Regions from separate parts of the Alteromonas sp. ISO5 genome, predicted to be linked through region 2. Evidence: predicted binding sites of a transcription regulator. Region 2 holds the regulator's gene; each other region holds the start of a gene.
The links. Region 2 encodes FliA, which starts transcription of late flagellar genes. Its sites were predicted from a motif close to CTAAAGNTNNNNNNNNNNNNGCCGATA; they were not measured.
Positions count from the first base shown of each region.

Region 1: the regulator FliA is predicted to act here: its motif matches at 3,607-3,633, upstream of AC2T0J_RS10830 (DUF5610 domain-containing protein).
Region 3: the regulator FliA is predicted to act here: its motif matches at 4,094-4,120, upstream of AC2T0J_RS22140 (flagellar protein MotY).

Region 1 covers NZ_CM176572.1:2,386,308-2,392,730, reverse strand. Annotated here, with positions in the region: rRNA gene AC2T0J_RS10840 (16S ribosomal RNA) at 1-1,304, opposite strand, end outside; gene AC2T0J_RS10835 (RNA recognition motif domain-containing protein) at 1,810-2,298, shown strand; gene AC2T0J_RS10830 (DUF5610 domain-containing protein) at 2,333-3,577, opposite strand; gene trmA (tRNA (uridine(54)-C5)-methyltransferase TrmA) at 3,724-4,824, shown strand; gene fabR (HTH-type transcriptional repressor FabR) at 4,830-5,447, opposite strand; gene AC2T0J_RS10815 (acyl-CoA desaturase) at 5,568-6,423, shown strand, end outside.
Region 2 covers NZ_CM176572.1:3,398,281-3,404,703, reverse strand. Annotated here, with positions in the region: gene AC2T0J_RS15210 (protein-glutamate methylesterase/protein-glutamine glutaminase) at 1-915, opposite strand, end outside; gene AC2T0J_RS15205 (chemotaxis protein CheA) at 943-3,186, opposite strand; gene AC2T0J_RS15200 (protein phosphatase CheZ) at 3,199-3,948, opposite strand; gene cheY (chemotaxis response regulator CheY) at 3,983-4,366, opposite strand; gene AC2T0J_RS15190 (RNA polymerase sigma factor FliA) at 4,411-5,139, opposite strand; gene AC2T0J_RS15185 (MinD/ParA family protein) at 5,141-6,001, opposite strand; gene flhF (flagellar biosynthesis GTPase FlhF) at 5,998-6,423, opposite strand, start outside.
Region 3 covers NZ_CM176572.1:4,883,416-4,889,838, forward strand. Annotated here, with positions in the region: gene AC2T0J_RS22115 (hypothetical protein) at 1-295, opposite strand, end outside; partial or broken gene AC2T0J_RS22120 (endonuclease III) at 542-685, shown strand; gene AC2T0J_RS22125 (RNA polymerase sigma factor) at 645-1,148, opposite strand; gene gloA (lactoylglutathione lyase) at 1,713-2,096, shown strand; gene glpQ (glycerophosphodiester phosphodiesterase) at 2,103-3,104, shown strand; gene AC2T0J_RS22140 (flagellar protein MotY) at 3,166-3,999, opposite strand; gene rnt (ribonuclease T) at 4,256-4,891, shown strand; gene AC2T0J_RS22150 (sugar porter family MFS transporter) at 4,978-6,312, shown strand; gene AC2T0J_RS22155 (peroxiredoxin) at 6,367-6,423, opposite strand, start outside.

The sequences.
Region 1 (6,423 bases), 1.0 Mb from region 2:
CTCCAATCCGGACTACGACAAGCTTTAAGGGGTCCGCTCCACATCACTGTCTCGCTTCCCTCTGTACTTGCCATTGTAGCACGTGTGTAGCCCTACACGTAAGGGCCATGATGACTTGACGTCGTCCCCACCTTCCTCCGGTTTGTCACCGGCAGTCTCCTTAAAGTGCCCAACTAAATGCTGGCAACTAAGGACAAGGGTTGCGCTCGTTGCGGGACTTAACCCAACATCTCACGACACGAGCTGACGACAGCCATGCAGCACCTGTGTCAGAGTTCCCGAAGGCACCAATCCATCTCTGGAAAGTTCTCTGCATGTCAAGTGTAGGTAAGGTTCTTCGCGTTGCATCGAATTAAACCACATGCTCCACCGCTTGTGCGGGCCCCCGTCAATTCATTTGAGTTTTAACCTTGCGGCCGTACTCCCCAGGCGGTCTACTTAGCGCGTTAGCTTCGCTACTCACGGATTAAATCCACAAACAGCTAGTAGACAGCGTTTACGGTGTGGACTACCAGGGTATCTAATCCTGTTCGCTACCCACACTTTCGCACATGAGCGTCAGTCTTTGGCCAGGGAGCCGCCTTCGCCACTGATGTTCCTCCAGATATCTACGCATTTCACCGCTACACCTGGAATTCCACTCCCCTCTCCAAGACTCTAGTCTGCCAGTTCTAAATGACCATCCCAGGTTGAGCCCGGGGCTTTCACATCTAGCTTAACAAACCGCCTGCGTGCGCTTTACGCCCAGTAATTCCGATTAACGCTCGCACCCTCCGTATTACCGCGGCTGCTGGCACGGAGTTAGCCGGTGCTTCTTCTGTTGTTAACGTCACAGCTGGCAGGTATTAACTACCAACCTTTCCTCACAACTGAAAGTGCTTTACAACCCGAAGGCCTTCTTCACACACGCGGCATGGCTGCATCAGGGTTTCCCCCATTGTGCAATATTCCCCACTGCTGCCTCCCGTAGGAGTCTGGGCCGTGTCTCAGTCCCAGTGTGGCTGATCTTCCTCTCAGAACAGCTAGAGATCGTTGCCTTGGTAAGCCTTTACCTTACCAACTAGCTAATCTCACTTGGGCCTCTCTTCAGGTGCGAGCTAAAAGCCCGCTTTGGTCCGGAGACATTATGCGGTATTAGCAGTCGTTTCCAACTGTTATCCCCCTCCTGAAGGCAAGTTCCCAAGCATTACTCACCCGTCCGCCACTCGTCAGCGATTAGCAAGCTAATCCTGTTACCGTTCGACTTGCATGTGTTAGGCCTGCCGCCAGCGTTCAATCTGAGCCATGATCAAACTCTTCAATTAAATATCGAAATTTTGAATTGTCGTTGTTGACACTCTTAATGAGTGCCCACACAGATTGTCTTGTTATAAATTGTTAAAGAACAATGCAAGCTCTGCTTGCTGCTTCAGCGCTCTTTAAGAACCTGCCGAAGCGGGATGCGTATAATACGCTTTTGGTTTTCAGTGTCAACATCTTTTTGAAATTTAATTTCGCAAGTTGTTTTCGGTGAAAACCGTTATTAAAGGCTTACTTTACCTTCCATAACGCCTTCTTCGTGTCCCGTGTGACGTTCCCCGTCGAAGTGGGGCGCATTCTACGCATCAGAGGTTTTTCGTCAACCCCTTTTTTGTTTTTTTAATGCGTTTTTATGAAAATCAGGCTTAAGCGTCTATTTTTACAGCAAAAGCTATACTGAGAGTTATTCTTTTGTCTATATATGTGAATCAATATTGTTCATTTTGTTATAAATGAGTAAAATTTAAAAAGCCGACCCGTTCTTCCCATAACAATTATTAAGGTAGCATTATGAAAGTCAGCTTAATGCAGTGTTTTTTAGTCAGTCTTGTTCTGGCTGTTTTAGGATTTGTAATTACTCATCAGGTTTCATTTGATGGTCAAGCGCCAACAGTGGTTGCGTTGTCTTTATTAATTAGTGGTATTGTGACGCCTTGGATTGCTTCTTTTATAGGAACCAATAATCAGAGTCATTCTCAGGGGCCTGCCCCCACCACAAACCCTGTCTCCGATTCTTCGTCAGATAACGTTTCTACATTATATGTTGGTAACCTTCCGTACAAAGCAAATGAAGCAGCAGTGAAAGCTTACTTTGAAGACCATATCCGTATTCAATCGGTACGGTTAATGAAAGACAAGAAAACCGGTAAGCGTAAAGGATATGGTTTTATAGAAGTCATCGACGGTGATGTTGAGGCCATTATTGGTCAGTTTAATGATTCGGTATTTCAGGACCGCACTTTAAAAGTTCGACCGGCGAAAGACAAAGTCACCGATTAGTCCAAATAAGCAGGCCCCTATCACGGGGCCTTTTTCATTCTGCTTTAAGTGCGTTGATGCGCCCGTTAAACAAATGAAAGCGGTTTATTGCCGAAAGCACATCCGGAACATGAACCTCTTTCATCTGGTTAATAACGCCGGTTACTAACTCCTTATAGCCTTCCCCCTCTTTTAAAGTTGTATCGAGTAGCTGATTTAACGACTTCAGCTCATCCATATACTCTTTAATAGGGCGCATGTACTTTTTGAGCTCTGATGAATCACCATCACTGACTTCTTTATACGCTGAGATTTTCTCGCTAACGATTTCACGGCTGTTAAGCTTTAATGCAAAACCCGCCAGCTCTTTTTCGTCATACCCCAGATCAAGGGCTTTATCCAGCGCAGTATCCAAATCCCCCTTAAAGAATGACTTGCTGACATCGGTAATTTGCTTCACCAAATCAGAAATAGCACCGAGTTCATCATCGTCAAGCTCCCCCTGCACAGAAAAGCTAATACCCCGGTATTCAGAGAACTGTACATTCAGCGAACGCTGCGCAACAACATCACTTTGCGGTGCAGCAGATGCATTAGGATCCGCATCGCTATTGCCTGATGACGTTATCCGCTCACGGGCACTATACTGATAGTGACGTGACTGACCGAAGTTTATTTCTACCTCGTCACCGTCTTTAGTGGTTATCTTGAGCCCACCCGACTGCGACTGGGCATGCTGAGCAGATAGCGTTGCGCCAACTTCCATGGTACCGCGAAATGGCGATAAGACTTCTTTTTCGATGTTATCGATACCTTCGCCAATGGCTTCTTTACTGTTACGAATACCATCGGTGATTTCCGGATTCATAAACCCGGCCAGGTCTTTTTCTGCCATAGCAATACCCTTGGCTACTCCGGACCGGGCCTGACTAATTAAATCGGTTAGCTGTGCTTCATCTGCACCACTCTTTGCCGCGCCACGCACAACACCGCCGACAAACTTCAGAACATTGGCCGCTACTTTCTCAAAGTCAAAGGCAGACTTGTTCTCCTCAGCTTTGTCGAACCGCCGGTTATCGAAACGCCTTTCATTTAATACAACTTCCTGTTCGAGAGAGCTCACCAGAACGGTACTGCCCACCCGGGTTTGTGACAAAGTCACTTGTGTTGCCTGGCTACTTTGTTGAAACTCGCGTGCCTGCCGCAAGCCTTCTTGTTGAAGCTGCTTTTTAAGGGCAACGTCAGGCTTTTCAACAGTCGCCTGGCTGCCTTTTGCAGCAGGAATTGAATCCACACTCATAATTTAATCCTCTCACACCTCACTATAGTTATCGGCAGTTAATGAGGATTGTTTAATTTTAATACATAATTAACGTAGCGCCGCTACATTGGAAGTTTTTTGAAAAGTCTCTACAATGCCGCAGCAAATGCGGTACGGGGAACAAAATGAGCACAGCACCAACAACTACTATCACCTATCAGGACCAGCTTCAGGCTAAAGTCGACACCTTATCGTCACTGCTGGACCCTTTTTATAAGCAAACCCTGGATGTTTACCCGTCGCCTGAGCAGCATTACCGCATGCGCGCTGAATTCCGCGTATGGCATGATGGTGATGATCTTTATTACATCATGTTCAATAAAGAGACCAAAACCCCCTACCGGGTCGACGAGTTCCCGGCGGCTTCAGAAACCATCAATGCGTTAATGCCGCGTATTATTGAGCTGGTAAAGCCCAATGCTGTGCTCCGCAAAAAGTTGTTTCAGGTCGATTTCCTGAGCGGGTTATCGCAGGAGTGTGTGATCAGCCTGCTTTACCATCGCCAGTTAGATGAAGAATGGCAAGCGCAAGCCGAAGCACTGCGCACCGAGTTGAACAAAGAGTTTAAGGTCAGCGTTATCGGTCGTGCACGCAAACAAAAAGTGATCCTGGGTGACGACTTTGTTATCGAGAAGCTGCCTGCCGACGGCAAAACGTACCGGTTTAAACATATCGAAAACAGCTTTACGCAACCTAACGCCTACGTGAATACCCATATGATTGAATGGGCCATTGCGCAAAGCCAGGGGTTAACCGGCGATCTGCTGGAGCTGTATTGCGGCGCGGGGAATTTTTCCATTCCGCTGGCCGCGCACTTTAATCATGTGGTAGGCACCGAAATAGCAAAGCCTTCGGTGGAAGCGGCGCAATATAATATTGCGGTAAACCAGCTTGATAATGTACAGATTGCCCGGCTGTCTGCCGAAGAGTTTGTTGAAGCACTGGCCGGTAAACGTCAGTTTGAACGGCTAAAAGGCATTGAGTTGGCTGAACGACAGTTTAATACGGTGCTGGTTGATCCGCCTCGAGCGGGGTTGGATCCAGCCACCACACAAATGATTAGTCAGTTTGATAACATTATTTATATATCCTGTAACCCGCACACGCTGGTTGCTAACCTCGACGCACTGTCGGCAACTCATAAAGTAAGCCGAGCCGCACTGTTTGACCAGTTTCCCTTCACTGACCACATGGAGTCAGGAGTGTGGCTGACTCGCAAAACCTAGATTTTTTATGCTTGCGTGTCGGGCATCGTTTGCCAATAGGCAAGGCTGCCCAACTGGATAAACCGTAATTGGCGCTTTAGCCTGTCACTGATGTCATTTTTGAGAATCGTGTCTGCCTCCAGGGCATCCGCGCCGGCACTGAACACCAGGCGTACCATGCTTTCGGCCTGTAACACGGCAATATCATGGGGAATACGCAGTTGCTCAATGATGTAGTCACTCAGTTCGTCGGTGAAGTGCTGGATTTCACGGGACACTGCCAGTCGGTAAGCAGCCGAAGTGCCGGTATGCTCTCGCAGTAACAAACGAAAAACGTTACTGTTGGCAGAAATAAACTCCATAAAGGTATCCACCGACGTATCAATAACGCCACCACCGGAAGCAATCCGCCGCCGGGCCTGACGCATTAACTGGCGTAGCGCTAGTCCGGCTTCGTCAACCAGGGTTAAACCCAGTTCGTCCATATCCTTGAAGTGTCGATAAAAAGAAGTGGGGGCTATACCGGCTTCCCGAGCGACTTCACGCAAACTAATCGCCGACAGGGTGCGATTTTCATTAAGTAGTTGAAACGCACCAGCTATTATATTTTGTCTGGTTTTTTGTTTTTGTTCCTGACGGCTCAACGACTGTCCCCGACTGATACCTATGGCTTATTCTTAAGACTAATCTTAACGGTATTTCCCTTGCGAAACACCTCTTTTAAAGCTAAATTAGCGTACAGTTGTAAGCTGAGATAGAAATAAATGAATAAGCCACGTCTAATCATTACTAATGTGCTGGTCTTTGTGGTGACCGGACTTATCGCATTTGTAGGAGCTCCGTTATGGGCTTTCTCACATGGATTTGATACCACTGAAATAATCACCACTATTGTACTGTTTTTCGTCACTGGCATGTCTATTACTGCCGGTTATCACCGTTTGTGGGCGCATAAAACTTATGAGGCTCACCCTGTCGTAAAAGTCTTCCTTGCCATTGGCGGCGCCATGGCACTGCAAAACAGTATTTTACACTGGTCCTCAGATCACCGGGTGCACCATCGCCATGTTGATGTAAACGACAAAGACCCCTACTCAGCCAAAAAAGGTTTCTGGTTTTCACATATGGGCTGGATGCTGCGCGAGTATCAGTCACACCGCTACAACGATTACAGCAACTGTAAAGACCTGCTGAAAGACAAAGTGGTTATGTGGCAACACAATCACTATCTGGCTATCGTATTAGCGGCAAACCTTGGTATCACTGCATTACTTGGCTGGATCAATGGCGACATTCTGAGCATGATTCTGATTGCAGGCGTATTCCGCCTGGTCATGGTTCACCATGTGACTTTCTTTATCAACTCCCTTGCGCATATTTGGGGCAGCCGTCCTTACACCGATACCAATACCGCACGGGACAACGGAATAATCGCGTTATTCACATTTGGTGAGGGGTATCATAATTACCACCACATTTTTGAGTACGATTATCGTAACGGCATTAGGTGGTATCAATACGACCCAACCAAGTGGTTGATTAAGGGGCTTTCCTATATAGGCTTAACCAAAAACCTGCGCACCTGCCCCGAAGAGCGCATAGAGAAAGCGCGTTTGGCCA
Region 2 (6,423 bases):
CTTATAACCGATATCCGAGGAATTTACCTCTTTGATAACAATATAGGCCTGACCTGCCCGCTTTTCGACTTCCATTTGCTTACCGCCCGGGGCCAGATAGGCACAGCCCGCCTGCACAACCTCGCCGTGTTCAGCCTCTTTTACCTGGATCTGACAATGCTGGTTCAACCTCTCAGCAAACGCATGAGTGAAGGTACCCGGCATATGCTGAACCAAAAATATCGGGAAAGGAAACCGGGCAGGTAGATGGGTTAACACCTTTTGCAATGCAACGGGGCCGCCGGTTGAAGCGCCAATTGCCAGGCAACGATAGCGCTTGCCACTACGTTGAACCTGCGACACAACATCCGGTTCAACAGTATCCTGATTACCACTGAGTAACGTCGAGCTCCTGACAAAGTTCGATTTGGGCGCATTAGCCGGCATTGGCCTTGCGGGTTTGGCCGGTTCCGGCGACGCTTTTTTTAGTAAACTACCGGGGCGCGGTGTGGGCCGGGGTCGCAATGAAGCAACGGGTGCCCGGCGCGCCAACAAACGTACTTTGGTTCTTAACAGGATTGCCGCATCACTGCGATCTTTGGCGATGTCTTCAAAACGCTTGGGCAAAAAGTCCACCGCACCGGCTTCCAGTGCATCCAGCGTGGCTGTTGCTCCTTCATGGGTCAGCGAGGAAAACATGATAATCGACACCGGGCATTCGGTCATTATACGCTTGACTGCTTCAATGCCGTCCATCAGCGGCATCTCAACATCCATGGTGACCACATCCGGACGCAGTGCTTTCACTTTTTCTAAGGCTTCGCGCCCGTTGGCGGCTTCGCCAACCACTTGCAGTGACCGGTCTTCGTTCAGAATATCTTTGACCCGACGGCGATAAAAGCTGGAATCGTCAACAACCAGGACTTTAAAAGCCATTCAATAACAATCCTCTTCTCTACGCCTTTATTTGATCGCTTTGCGGGCGTATCGCTTAAGCAGGCTCGGAATATCTAAAATCAGTGCAATACCACCGTCTGAGGTAATTGTTGCCCCGGCCATACCAGGCGTACCTTGCAGTAAGGCATCCAGAGGTTTAATGACCACCTCTTCCTGACCAATTAAGGCATCCACCACAAACCCCACCTGCTTGGTACCCATTTGCACCACCACTACGTGACCTTTATCGCGCTCAATATTTTTGGGACCACGGATCAGCCACTCGCCAAGGAAAAACAAAGGTATCGCCTTAGAACGCACTATCATGGTTAACTGACCATCAACGGTGTTGGTCTTTTTGATATCCATGTTAATGATTTCGCTAACCGCGCCCAGCGGTAACGCAAAGGTTTGCTTGCCTACCACGATCATCAGCGTAGGCAGAATCGCCAGCGTCAGCGGCACCTTGATTTCCAGACGGGTACCACGCCCCAGCTGTGAATCAATATTCACGGTGCCATTAAGTTGGTTAATCTTGGTTTTCACCACGTCCATACCAACGCCACGCCCTGAGATATCACTGATTTCCGTTTTGGTTGAAAACCCTGGCGCAAAGATCAGATTAAACGCTTCAACATCTGACATACGCGCTGCGGCATCAGCATCGAGTACGCCACGGGAAATCGCAATGTCTTTCAGTTTATCGGGGTCCATCCCTTTACCGTCATCTTCGATGACCAGTAATATGTGATCCCCTTCCTGCGACGCTGAAAGCTTAACTTTACCCATGCGGGGCTTGCCGGCTGCCTGACGGTCGTCGGGCATTTCAATACCGTGATCTACCGAGTTTCGCACCAGGTGAACAAGCGGATCGGCTAACGCCTCTACCAGGTTTTTATCCAGATCGGTCTCTTCACCTTCCAGTTCAAGGGTAATTTCTTTCTTCAGGCTGCGCGCTAAATCCCGTACCACCCGGGGGAAGCGACCAAATACTTTTTTGATTGGCTGCATGCGGGTTTGCATCACCGCACCCTGCAGGTCGCCGGTCACCACATCAAGGTTGGCAATCGCTTTAGACATTGATTCATCGTTAATGCTAATGCCCAGACTCAACAGTCGATTACGTACCAGTACCAGCTCGCCTACCATATTCATGATCTGATCAAGGCGGCGGGTATCCACCCGTACCGTTGTTTCAGGCTGTGGCGCTGCGGGCGCTGCTTTTTTCTCTTCTTTTTTAGCGGCAGGTTCTGCCGCTTTAGCCGGTGCTGTCGGTTTACTCTCGGCTTTTGTCGGCGCTGGCGCCTTAGCAGCCGGTTTAGCCGCTGGCGCTTCGGCTTTAGTCGGTTCGGGTTTGGTATTTTCGACTTTCACCCGTGGCTTTTCAGCAGGTTTCTCGTCTTTAGGTGCTCCGACGCCCGGGCCTTTGCCCTGACCGTGTAATTGATCGAGCAAGGCCTCAAATTCGTCATCGGAAATTTCTTCATCGCCTCCCGACTCTGCAGTCGGAGCCGGACTGGCTGGAGGCGGGGTCGCTGGTGTAGCAGCCTCACCGCCAAACTGTCCTTTACCGTGTAACTCATCGAGCAACGCCTCAAACTCATCGTCGGTAATGTCTTCATTACCGCCGCTGCTGGCAGTTGGCGTTGGTGTCGGTGATGGCGATTTAGCCGCCGTCGTGCCCGGCGCACCACCGGTGCCATGTAACTCGTCGAGTAAAGCTTCAAACTCATCTTCTGTGATGTCTTCAATCAGTTCTGATGGGCTGCCGGTTTCTGAGACGTCTTCTTCCAGCTCGAAAGTCTCTTCTTCTGCCACTGGTTCAGGTTCAGAAGCTGGCGCTTCGTCCTGAGTGTCGCCGAAGATATTTTCACCTGGGGTTTCCGGATGACTCAATTTATGCAGTGTTTCAACCAGCGCCGCATCAGCCGCTTCCAGCGGCTCGCGCATTTTGACCTTTTCAAACATCTCGACCACAACATCAGTGGCCTGCAGAATGGTATCCATTAGTTCTGGTGTTAGAGATCGCTGACCATTACGCATTACGTCGAAAACGTTTTCCGCACCATGGCATATCTCAACCAGTTCGGTTAATGACAGAAATCCGGCACCCCCCTTTACAGTGTGATAGCCCCGGAATATAGCATTGAGAAGATCCTTATCCTCTGGATTATTCTCCAGGTCAACTAACTGCTCCTGGAGTTGCTCAAGAATTTCTCCGGCTTCAACCAGGAAATCCTGCAAAATATCTTCATCGACATCAAAAGACATGTATCCGCTCCCCTAAAAACCCAGGCTGGATAAAAGGTCATCCACATCATCCTGGCCAGACACCACATCGTCGCGCGATTCAGCATCAATAATTGGCCCTTCAGCAACAATCGCCTTTTCGACCTTCGGCGGCGAAGTTTTGACCGCTTTTGTCGCTTCTGCGCCGCCGAACACTGTAAGCATATGGACCAGACTGTCTTCTACTTCTTTAACCAGCTCTATTACACGCCGGATAACCTGACCGGTTAAATCCTGATACCCTTGCGCCATCAGCACTTCGGTGAGTAGTCCCATCATCTTATCGGCATCCGCCAATGAAGACTCAAGGTGTTTATCCAGGTCAAGACACATTGATTTAAACTCGTCGAGTTCGATTTCGCGGTTCATTAATTTTTTCCACTCAGGCATCAGGCTGTCTAATTGCCCTTTCATGGTCTCCACAATCGACATGCTCTGTTCAACAGCATCCATTGTAGTATTAGCCGCTTTTTCGGTTTCTTCAATAACGTAGGTTAATCTTGTCTGCGCATCTGGGATATCTTCGTTCGCTAAACCGGCGATACGTTCATCCAATTGAAAATTGTTTAAAGAATCATGCAACTGACGGGTTAGCTTACCCACCTCAGCGAATAATTCGACAGACTCTTTCATGGTGACAGCGTCAAGCAGTGCATTAGCAGAATCAGTATCACCTTCTTCCAGAAAGGTTACCAACTGCTTCGCTTCATCCAGCGTAATGGGGACTTTCTTATTTTCAGTCATCCAGTTGTCCTCGGTGGTTAAACACGTTACTGGATTAACCTAAACGTTCAAAAATCTTTTCTAATTTTTCTTTTAGAGTGGCGGCAGTGAACGGTTTAACCACATAGCCATTTACGCCCGCCTGGGCAGCCGCTACGATTTGTTCTTTTTTCGCCTCAGCAGTCACCATCAGCACCGGTAAGTGCTTCAGACTGTCGTCCGCACGAATCGCCCGCAACAGATCAATGCCCTGCATGCCTGGCATATTCCAGTCGGTTACCACAAAGTCAAAGTCGCCCTGCTGCAGCATTGGCAGCGCAGTACTTCCATCATCGGCCTCCTGAATATTGGAAAAGCCGAGATCTTTGAGTAAGTTTTTGATAATACGTCTCATCGTAGAAAAATCATCTACCACGAGAATTTTCATATTCTTATCCAAAATTGCCTCCAGTGAGGATAGTCATATTGTTAGTATAGTTAATGTTACTCACCAGTCTGCCAGGACCGCATGCGCGCTTTTAATTTTAACATTGCCTGGCTGTGAATTTGACTGACCCGTGATTCACTTACCTCGAGAACCTCGCCGATTTCCCGCAGGTTTAATTCTTCGTCATAATACAAGGATAGTACGATCGCTTCACGCTCTGGTAATGTAGTAATAGCATGCGCCAGCGCTTTTTGAAATGAACCTTGCATTAAATCTTCCAACGGCGAATCCGTGCCCCGCGACTCATCCGTCGCGATCACGTCTTCAGACACGCCTAAATCTTCAATGCCAACCAGTTTGCCGGCATTGACCTCTGATAACATCTGGTGATATTCAGGCAGCGACACATTCAGCTTTGCAGCAATGTCGACATCCCGTGCATCCCGCCCGGTCTCGCGCTCTACTTGCGAAATCGCATCAGAAATGGCCCGGCCATTCTTATGGACCGACCGGGGCGTCCAGTCGCCTTTGCGGATTTCATCCAGCATGGCACCGCGTATCCGAATGCCAGCAAACGTTTCGAAACTGGCCCCTTTACTGCCATCAAAGTTTTTCGCTGCCTCAAGCAGGCCAATCATACCGGCCTGGATAAGGTCATCAACAATTACACTGGCTGGTAGCCGCGCCATTAAATGGTGAGCAATACGTTTTACTAAAGAAGCATGTCGCTCAACCAGCTGCGCTTTATCGGTTTGTTGTTTGTACGCTGCAGCTTTGCTATTCACGCTATCTCCCTGCCACCTTCGACGCGATCAGTTGCTCAACGAAGAACTCAAGGTGTCCGCCAGGCTGCGCCGGGATAGGCCAGGTCAGGGCTTTTGTTGCCAGTTGACCAATGGCTACCGATGCCGGGGATGATGGGAATGCATCAACAATGGCGGTTTGCTTACGGACCGCCCGGCGAATATTTTCATCAAAGGGGATGGTTGCCACTAATTCCAGCGCCACATCGAGGAAGCGACCGGTAACTTTGGACAACTTACTGAATAATTCCTGCCCCTCGCGTACGTCCCTGACCATATTGGCGACAATCTTAAAACGGAAAACACCATGATCGCGGTTAAGGATTTTAATCAGTGCATAGGCATCGGTGAGTGAGGTTGGTTCGTCACATACCACTACCAGAATATCCTGGGATGCTCTTGAAAAACTCAACACCATGTCTGAGATACCCGCGGCGGTATCAACGATAAGTACATCAATTTGCGAGCGCAGTTCACTGAATGCGCGAATGAGCCCCGCGTGCTGAGTGGGCGACAGTTCGGTCATTGACTGGGTACCAGAGGTCGCTGGGGCAATTTTAATCCCGTGAGGGCCGGTTACCAGCACTTCGTCTAACGTGCATTCGCCGGACAACACATGAGACAAATTCTTCTCTACGCGTAACCCCAGCATCACGTCTACGTTGGCCAGGCCAAGGTCTGCATCCAGAACCATGACCTTTTTGCCTTGTTTTGCCATTGCAATGGCGGTGTTAAGAGTAACGTTAGTTTTACCTACCCCGCCCTTACCGCCAGTAACGGCTATCACCTTAATTAATCGTGATTGATTCATCTTTCGTAAGCTACTCGCCTGGTCTTCAATCATACTGCCTGTGCTGTGTTTACATCGGAACTGCTATTAGTATGATTCAAACCATACTTTTTATAAAGCTTTGCTGCTAAAGAGATTATAGATTTCGCATTAGCAACGTGAATATCCTCAGGCACCTGTTGGCCATCGGCAACATAACTGACCGGCAATTGCGCTTCAATTACATTACTGACCACTTCACCTAAACTATAGCACTCATCCAGCTTTGTGATGATACATCCTTGCAAATCAATACTCTTATAGGCGTTTATAATATGCTTAAGTGTAGCCTGTTGCGTGTTACCCTGCACAACTAAATAGTTGTTTACCTGCTGACCGCTCACCTGACCGAAGGTCGCGAGCTGGCTAATCAGGCGGCTGTCGCGCTGACTGAAGCCTGCAGTATCGATTAAAACCAGACGTTTATTACGCAACTG
Region 3 (6,423 bases), 1.5 Mb from region 2:
CACCTGTGCACGGGCTAATAGACTGCAACAGAGCATTAATCAAATCGTCACTCTCTTTGCTGGTCGCGAAGCTCCATCCATCCCACGCACCACCAGACTGCATAGCTAAAGCCAAGTCGTCGTAGGATAGCCCCAAGGTTGCGTCGAGACTACTATATTGAACACCAGTTTCCGTATCGGTCATATAGTCTTGGGTATTGTCGTAACTGACATCTCCAATATTGATTATAGCTGCATTAACCATTAGTGGCACAGTCATTGTCAAAAGGAGTAAAGTGGATTTCATTAAACGCATATTAAAATTTTCTCAGCTCATTATTTTGATAAAGCCAAAGCAAACTTCATGCCACTGCCTTTTCTATTGATTTTTAAGGGAAATATAGCCAATCACACGTTTACTTATATTGGAATGTAAAAAATATTGACAGGCTATCGGTAGAGCATTTGAGAAGACAAACTGATTACTCCATACATTCTAACCGTCTTGCGTTGACTCGTATTCAATAAACACGAAGTGCAACCATATCTACCTTTGTTCTTCTTTGGCTGGCCTACTATCACCGAGGATACGTATATCTCTCATGTATCCAACCGCACGAAACTGGCCATGGGAAAGAACGTCGATCAATTTGAACTAAAGCAGCTCAAAGTCGTCTCAAAGGAGTGTAAAGTCGATGTCCATCACTGACTCCTGCCAGCAATATAGAGCCAATAGTTAGCGTGGGCAAGGAGGTTAAAATAAGCTGGCCATAACGTTCCAGTAAACTGGCTTTCAATACTTTTCGCGCCCGGCTCAGCCGCTGACGCACCAGTTCAGGAGAAACAGAGAGTAACTGCGCCGCCTGATTTGCAGACTGATCCTCCCGATAATATAACAGCACCATTTCACGGCTTTCCTCGGGCAGTTCATCAACCACCTGTTTAAGTAGTAAGTCTATTTGTTCCCGGCTCAGACGGGTCTCAGGCGGCAATTCCTCATCACCATACGCGGCAAGCAAGGCATCGGCCTCCTCACCGCCTACACGATCTGCCAGGCGATGATCGCGCAGGTAATTGCAAGCGGCATAACGGGTCGACTGACGTAACCAGAGTAAAAAGCTTGCAACATTATTGAGTGTGTGCAGTTTTTGCCAGCAACTGATAAACACCTGCTGGGTAATTTCTTCGCTGGCATCAAGGTCCGGGTAATGGCCAGAGCGATGCTGGCTATCGTATTGCGACTGGCTCCAATCAGACGGTTAAACGCCGACTCATCCCCATGCTGAGCAGCAATCATATCGTCGTTTGAAATCAGGCTTTGTGTGCTCACTTTGCAATTCCTTGCGGTTGCTGTGCGGTAGTAAGGTTTAAAGCGTTCTGAACCGATGCACAACTGTTAGCCGACCAAATTCACAATAGCCACAACAACACCGAAGGAACGGGTGCGGCTTGTTCGACATAATACTGACAGTGATTTTTTCATCAGGGTATCTTCCTTATTTATCCATTTATAATAAAGAAACCATTGCCCACAAAAGTGTGACAGGTAATTGAACAAAATACTGTCGAAACGCGCTTTTTACTTTGCCAGGCTTTCAAACCAGCTATTTTGCCTGCTGGTCACAATTTACTTTAATCTGCCTGGCAGATTAATTACAGTGCCACATTAAGCGCTCTCACTGTCATACTGTTGAAAAACTGCTGAATTATATTGTCTTATTAAGGAGCTTCTTATGCGAATGTTACACACCATGTTACGGGTTAAAGACCTCGACACATCCCTGGCGTTCTATGTTGATACCATGGGCATGAAGCTGTTGCGTAAAAGCGAAAATACTGAATATGAATACACCCTGGCTTTTGTGGGCTATGCCGATGAGTCTGAGCAGGCGGTTCTGGAACTGACTTACAACTGGGGTGATAACAAATACGAACTGGGTGATGCATATGGCCACGTCGCTTTCGCAGTCGAGGACATCTATAGCTTTTGCAAACAGCTTGAAGCAAAAGGTGCAGATGTTTACCGCAAACCTGGTCCGGTAAAAGGTGGCAAAACCGTGATTGCTTTTGTTCGCGATCCTGACGGTTATGCAATTGAATTAATCCAACCTGAGTAACCATTAGTGTTAAAAATAGTATCAAAACCGCTGGCGATGCTATCGCTGGCAACATTTGCTTCATGTCAGGCGCTGGCGTTTGATGTAATTGCTCACCGCGGCGCTCCGGGCTACCTGCCAGAGCATACACTAGCATCCACGGCCATGGCTTACGCTCAGCAACCTGACTATATTGAACAGGATCTGGTGATGACCCGTGATGGCAAGCTGGTTGTGTTACACGATATTCACCTGGAAACGGTAACCAACGTGGAAACAGTCTACCCTGACCGCCACCGTGAGGATGGCCGTTACTATGCGCTGGACTTTACCCTTGCAGAACTTAAAACTTTAAACGTTCATGAGCGTACCGATGCAAAGGGCGAGCAAGTTTATGCCAATCGCTATCACGGCCTCGGTCAGTTTAAAGTAGCTACCTTTGCTGAACATATCAGCACCATCCGATCTCTTAATGAAACCGCTGGTGAGTCAGTCGGCTTATACACCGAAATCAAATCACCGGCTTGGCATCGTGAGCAGGGCGTTGATATCAGCAAAGCCGTGCTGACTGTATTGCGTGAACACGGCCTCGATGACGCTAAGGCGAACATCTATATTCAGTGTTTTGACTTTGAAGAAATAAAACGTCTGCGTCAGGAGTTTGGTGCCCGGGTCAAACTGATCCAGTTAATTGCAGAAAACAGCTGGCATGAAACCCCAACCGATTATAATGCGCTGAAAACAGCAAAAGGCATGCAGGCGCTTAGCCGCTACGTGCAGGGGATTGGCCCCTGGCTGGGTCACGTTACCCGTTACCAGCAAGGCCAGCCTACTACAGACCTTACTGAGTGGGTGGTTGCAGCTCAGCAAGCTGGCTTGTTGATTCACCCTTACACTTTTCGGACAGATGCCTTGCCACCGGGAATTTCAGCTTCCCAATTACTGATGCTGATAGTAGAGAAATGGCAATTTGACGGCGTGTTTACCGATCAGGTAGCGCCGGTTAAGCACTTTTTGCAAAACCGCTAACAATGCCCCAAAAAAGAAGCCGCGAAAGTGTGTACGCGGCTTCTTTTTTACATTAACTGATTCAGGACTTTGCCATTCTGACCACTACCCTGCGGTTTGTTGCCCGGGACTGACTGTTGGTGTTGGGCGCAATATGGCGTTTTTCGCCGTGTCCGGTGATCTCGATACGATCCTCTCCCACCCCTAAGTCAGTCAGGAAGTTTTTTACTTCGTTAGCGCGTTTAACCGATAATTGCTGGTTATTCCACGATCCGCCATAGCTATCGGTATAACCATCAAGCAACACCAGTTCTAATTCATTATCTTCACGAAGATAGTCGCCAATCATTTGCAGACGTCGTTTGGAATATTTGGAAAGCTCTGTGGAGTTTTTCTCATAACTCAACACCGTATAACTAATATCGTCAAAACTGTATGGCAGCAAGTTTGAAACACAGCTGACAAATTCGTGATAAACCGGCGTAAAGTTACTCGCATTAAGGCCCACAGCAACCTTGTCGTTGGTGTTATACCAGTCCTGGTAGTAAATGGTTGGCCAGAAGCCCTTCTCCAGCTCGCTCAGCATGGTCCAGGCTGTCTCCTCGGGCAAGTCACCATCATACTGGGTGCGCAACGTCATATCCGCAATTTGCCGGGCCCGTACCCCGGGCATCCATTTCGGCGGCACGGCATAAACAGCTGCAGTGCCAAATTTTTTAGGCAACAGGTTCATATCCAATACAAAATCCATATTGAGCTGCTTGGACGCTTCACTGATAAACTGGGCCTCACCGTATCCAGGTAAAGTGTGGCTTAGCGTACAGTTAAGCCTGGAACGCTCACTAAGTTGCCATTGTGAGTTTTCTACCGTTGAATGGTACTGACGCAGTGATGCCTGAACCGGGCTGGCAGTCATCCCTAACAATCCAACGGTAAATGATATAAGCGAAACCGATTTCAACATGTATAGCCTCAGCAATCGATAAACCTGTTAACCTTCGTCTCTATCTTATCGTCAACGAACAATAAAAGTTTAGCACCGGGTAGATAGTCAGCGCTAATATTGACATAATTCTCCCTTTAATGAGAACTCTGTTTGATTTACCGGACTGTAATGGGTCCAGATCCAATAGCCGTCAGGGTTACTATTCAACCACCAGATTTAGAGTGATATGCCACAAACAATCCCCCCACTGTCACAACGCTTCAGAGGCTACTTTCCGGTCATCATTGATGTCGAAACAGCTGGTTTTAATGCCTCCACAGATGCCCTGTTAGAGATTGCTGCGGTGACTCTGAGCATGGACAGCGCTGGCATGCTGGCACCAGCCGACACCTATCACGCTCACGTCACGCCGTTTGAAGGAGCGAATCTGGAGCAGGCAGCACTCGATTTTAACGGCATCGACCCGGACTGTGCCTTACGTGGCGCTATTAGTGAAGACGACGCGATGAAAGGGTTATGTAAGCATGTTCGTAAGCTACAAAAAGCGGTTGACTGCCAACGTAGCGTGATAGTTGCACATAATGCCACTTTCGATCAGAGTTTTATTAATGCGGCCATCGAACGTTGTAATATCAAACGTACGCCATTCCACCCGTTTGTCTCATTTGATACCACCACACTCGCCGGCCTTGCTTTAGGGCAAACTGTACTGGTAAAAGCCTGTCAGGCTGCCGGCATCAGTTTTGATCAGAATGAAGCCCATTCAGCCCTTTACGATGCCCAAAGAACAGCCGAATTGTTCTGCTACATTGTGAACCGCTATGCCAGTCTGGGCGGTTGGCCGCTCGCCCCGCAAAGTTAACGGGGTGTAAAAATACCATTAGAGTATTAGTGTAATTAGCGATACACTCGCCTAAACTTAATCGTTTAAGATTGAAGCGAGTTATCATGAAGCAAAAACTGATACTGTGGTCGGTTACGGTGGCCTGCGCAGGTTTTTTATTCGGCTTTGACACCGCGGTGATATCAGGTGCCGACCAACCCATTCAGCAGCTTTGGCAAACCTCTGCCCTGCACCATGGCTTGTTTATAATGTCATCGGCGCTATGGGGCACAGTACTGGGTGCGCTAGGTGCCAATTACCCCTGTGATCGCCTGGGTCGTAAACCGACACTTATCATCATTGGCATGCTTTATTTGCTTTCCGCATTAGGCTCTGCACTGGCAACCGATCCGGTGTTTTTCAGTCTGATGCGCTTTATCGGAGGGGTCGGGGTTGGCATTTCCTCCATTGCAGTGCCGGCTTATATTGCGGAAATTGCGCCGGCGCAACAGCGTGGGCGTTTAGTCGCGCTCTATCAGTTTCAAATTGTGTTTGGCATTCTCATTGCCTTTTTATCCAATTATTTGCTGGCAGAGGTTTTCACTCTGGACTGGCGCTGGATGCTGGGAATCGAAGCTATACCCGCAGCGGCATACTTGCTGTTAGTCAGTACCGTACCTGAGAGTCCACGCTGGTTGTTGTTACACAAAAGTGATGAGCAGGCGGCCATTGAGGTTATTTCGCTCACTGGCGAAACCAATCCCAGTCAGATCATCAACGATATTCAGACTGAGCACGATAAGCGCGCCTCTGAATCCTTGTTTAATCCGGCTTATCATTTTCCTATCCTGCTGGCGTTTTTACTGGCCATGTTTAACCAGCTGTCCGGGATCAATTTCGTTATCTACTTTGCACCGCGTATTTTTAACCTGGCGGGCATGGACAGCAGCTCAGCATTACTATCGAGTGCAGGCATCGGTGTTATCAATTTATTGTTTACGCTACTTGGCATGCTGCTGATTGACAAAGCCGGCCGCAAAACCCTGCTCATGGCGGGCTCTATAGGATACGTCATTTCACTGGCAGCAATTACACTTGCCTTCGCCTTGGACCTGTCAGGGCTGATTGTGGTGCTATTTATATTTATGTTTATTGCCGCCCACGCCGTTGGTCAGGGTGCCGTCATCTGGGTCTATATCTCTGAAATCTTTCCTAACGCCGTTCGCACTAAAGGTCAGAGTCTTGGCTGTGGAACCCACTGGGTATTTGCGGCGCTAATCACATTGCTTATGCCGCTGGTGCTCACGACCTTCAGCCCGGTCACAATCTTTGCGTTTTTTGCAGTAATGATGGTGTTACAAGGACTTAGCGTCATCTGGTTATTTCCTGAAACCCGGGGCAAATCGCTGGAAGCGCTGGGCTTGAGCCTGTCAGGAAACAAACAGACACCGAATCAATAAGGCTGACATAAAAAAAGAGGCACCTAAGTGCCTCTTTTTACTATTAAATTACTATTAAAGCTCTTCTGATTTCTCAGACAGATACTTAGCAACACCTTCAGGGCTTGCATC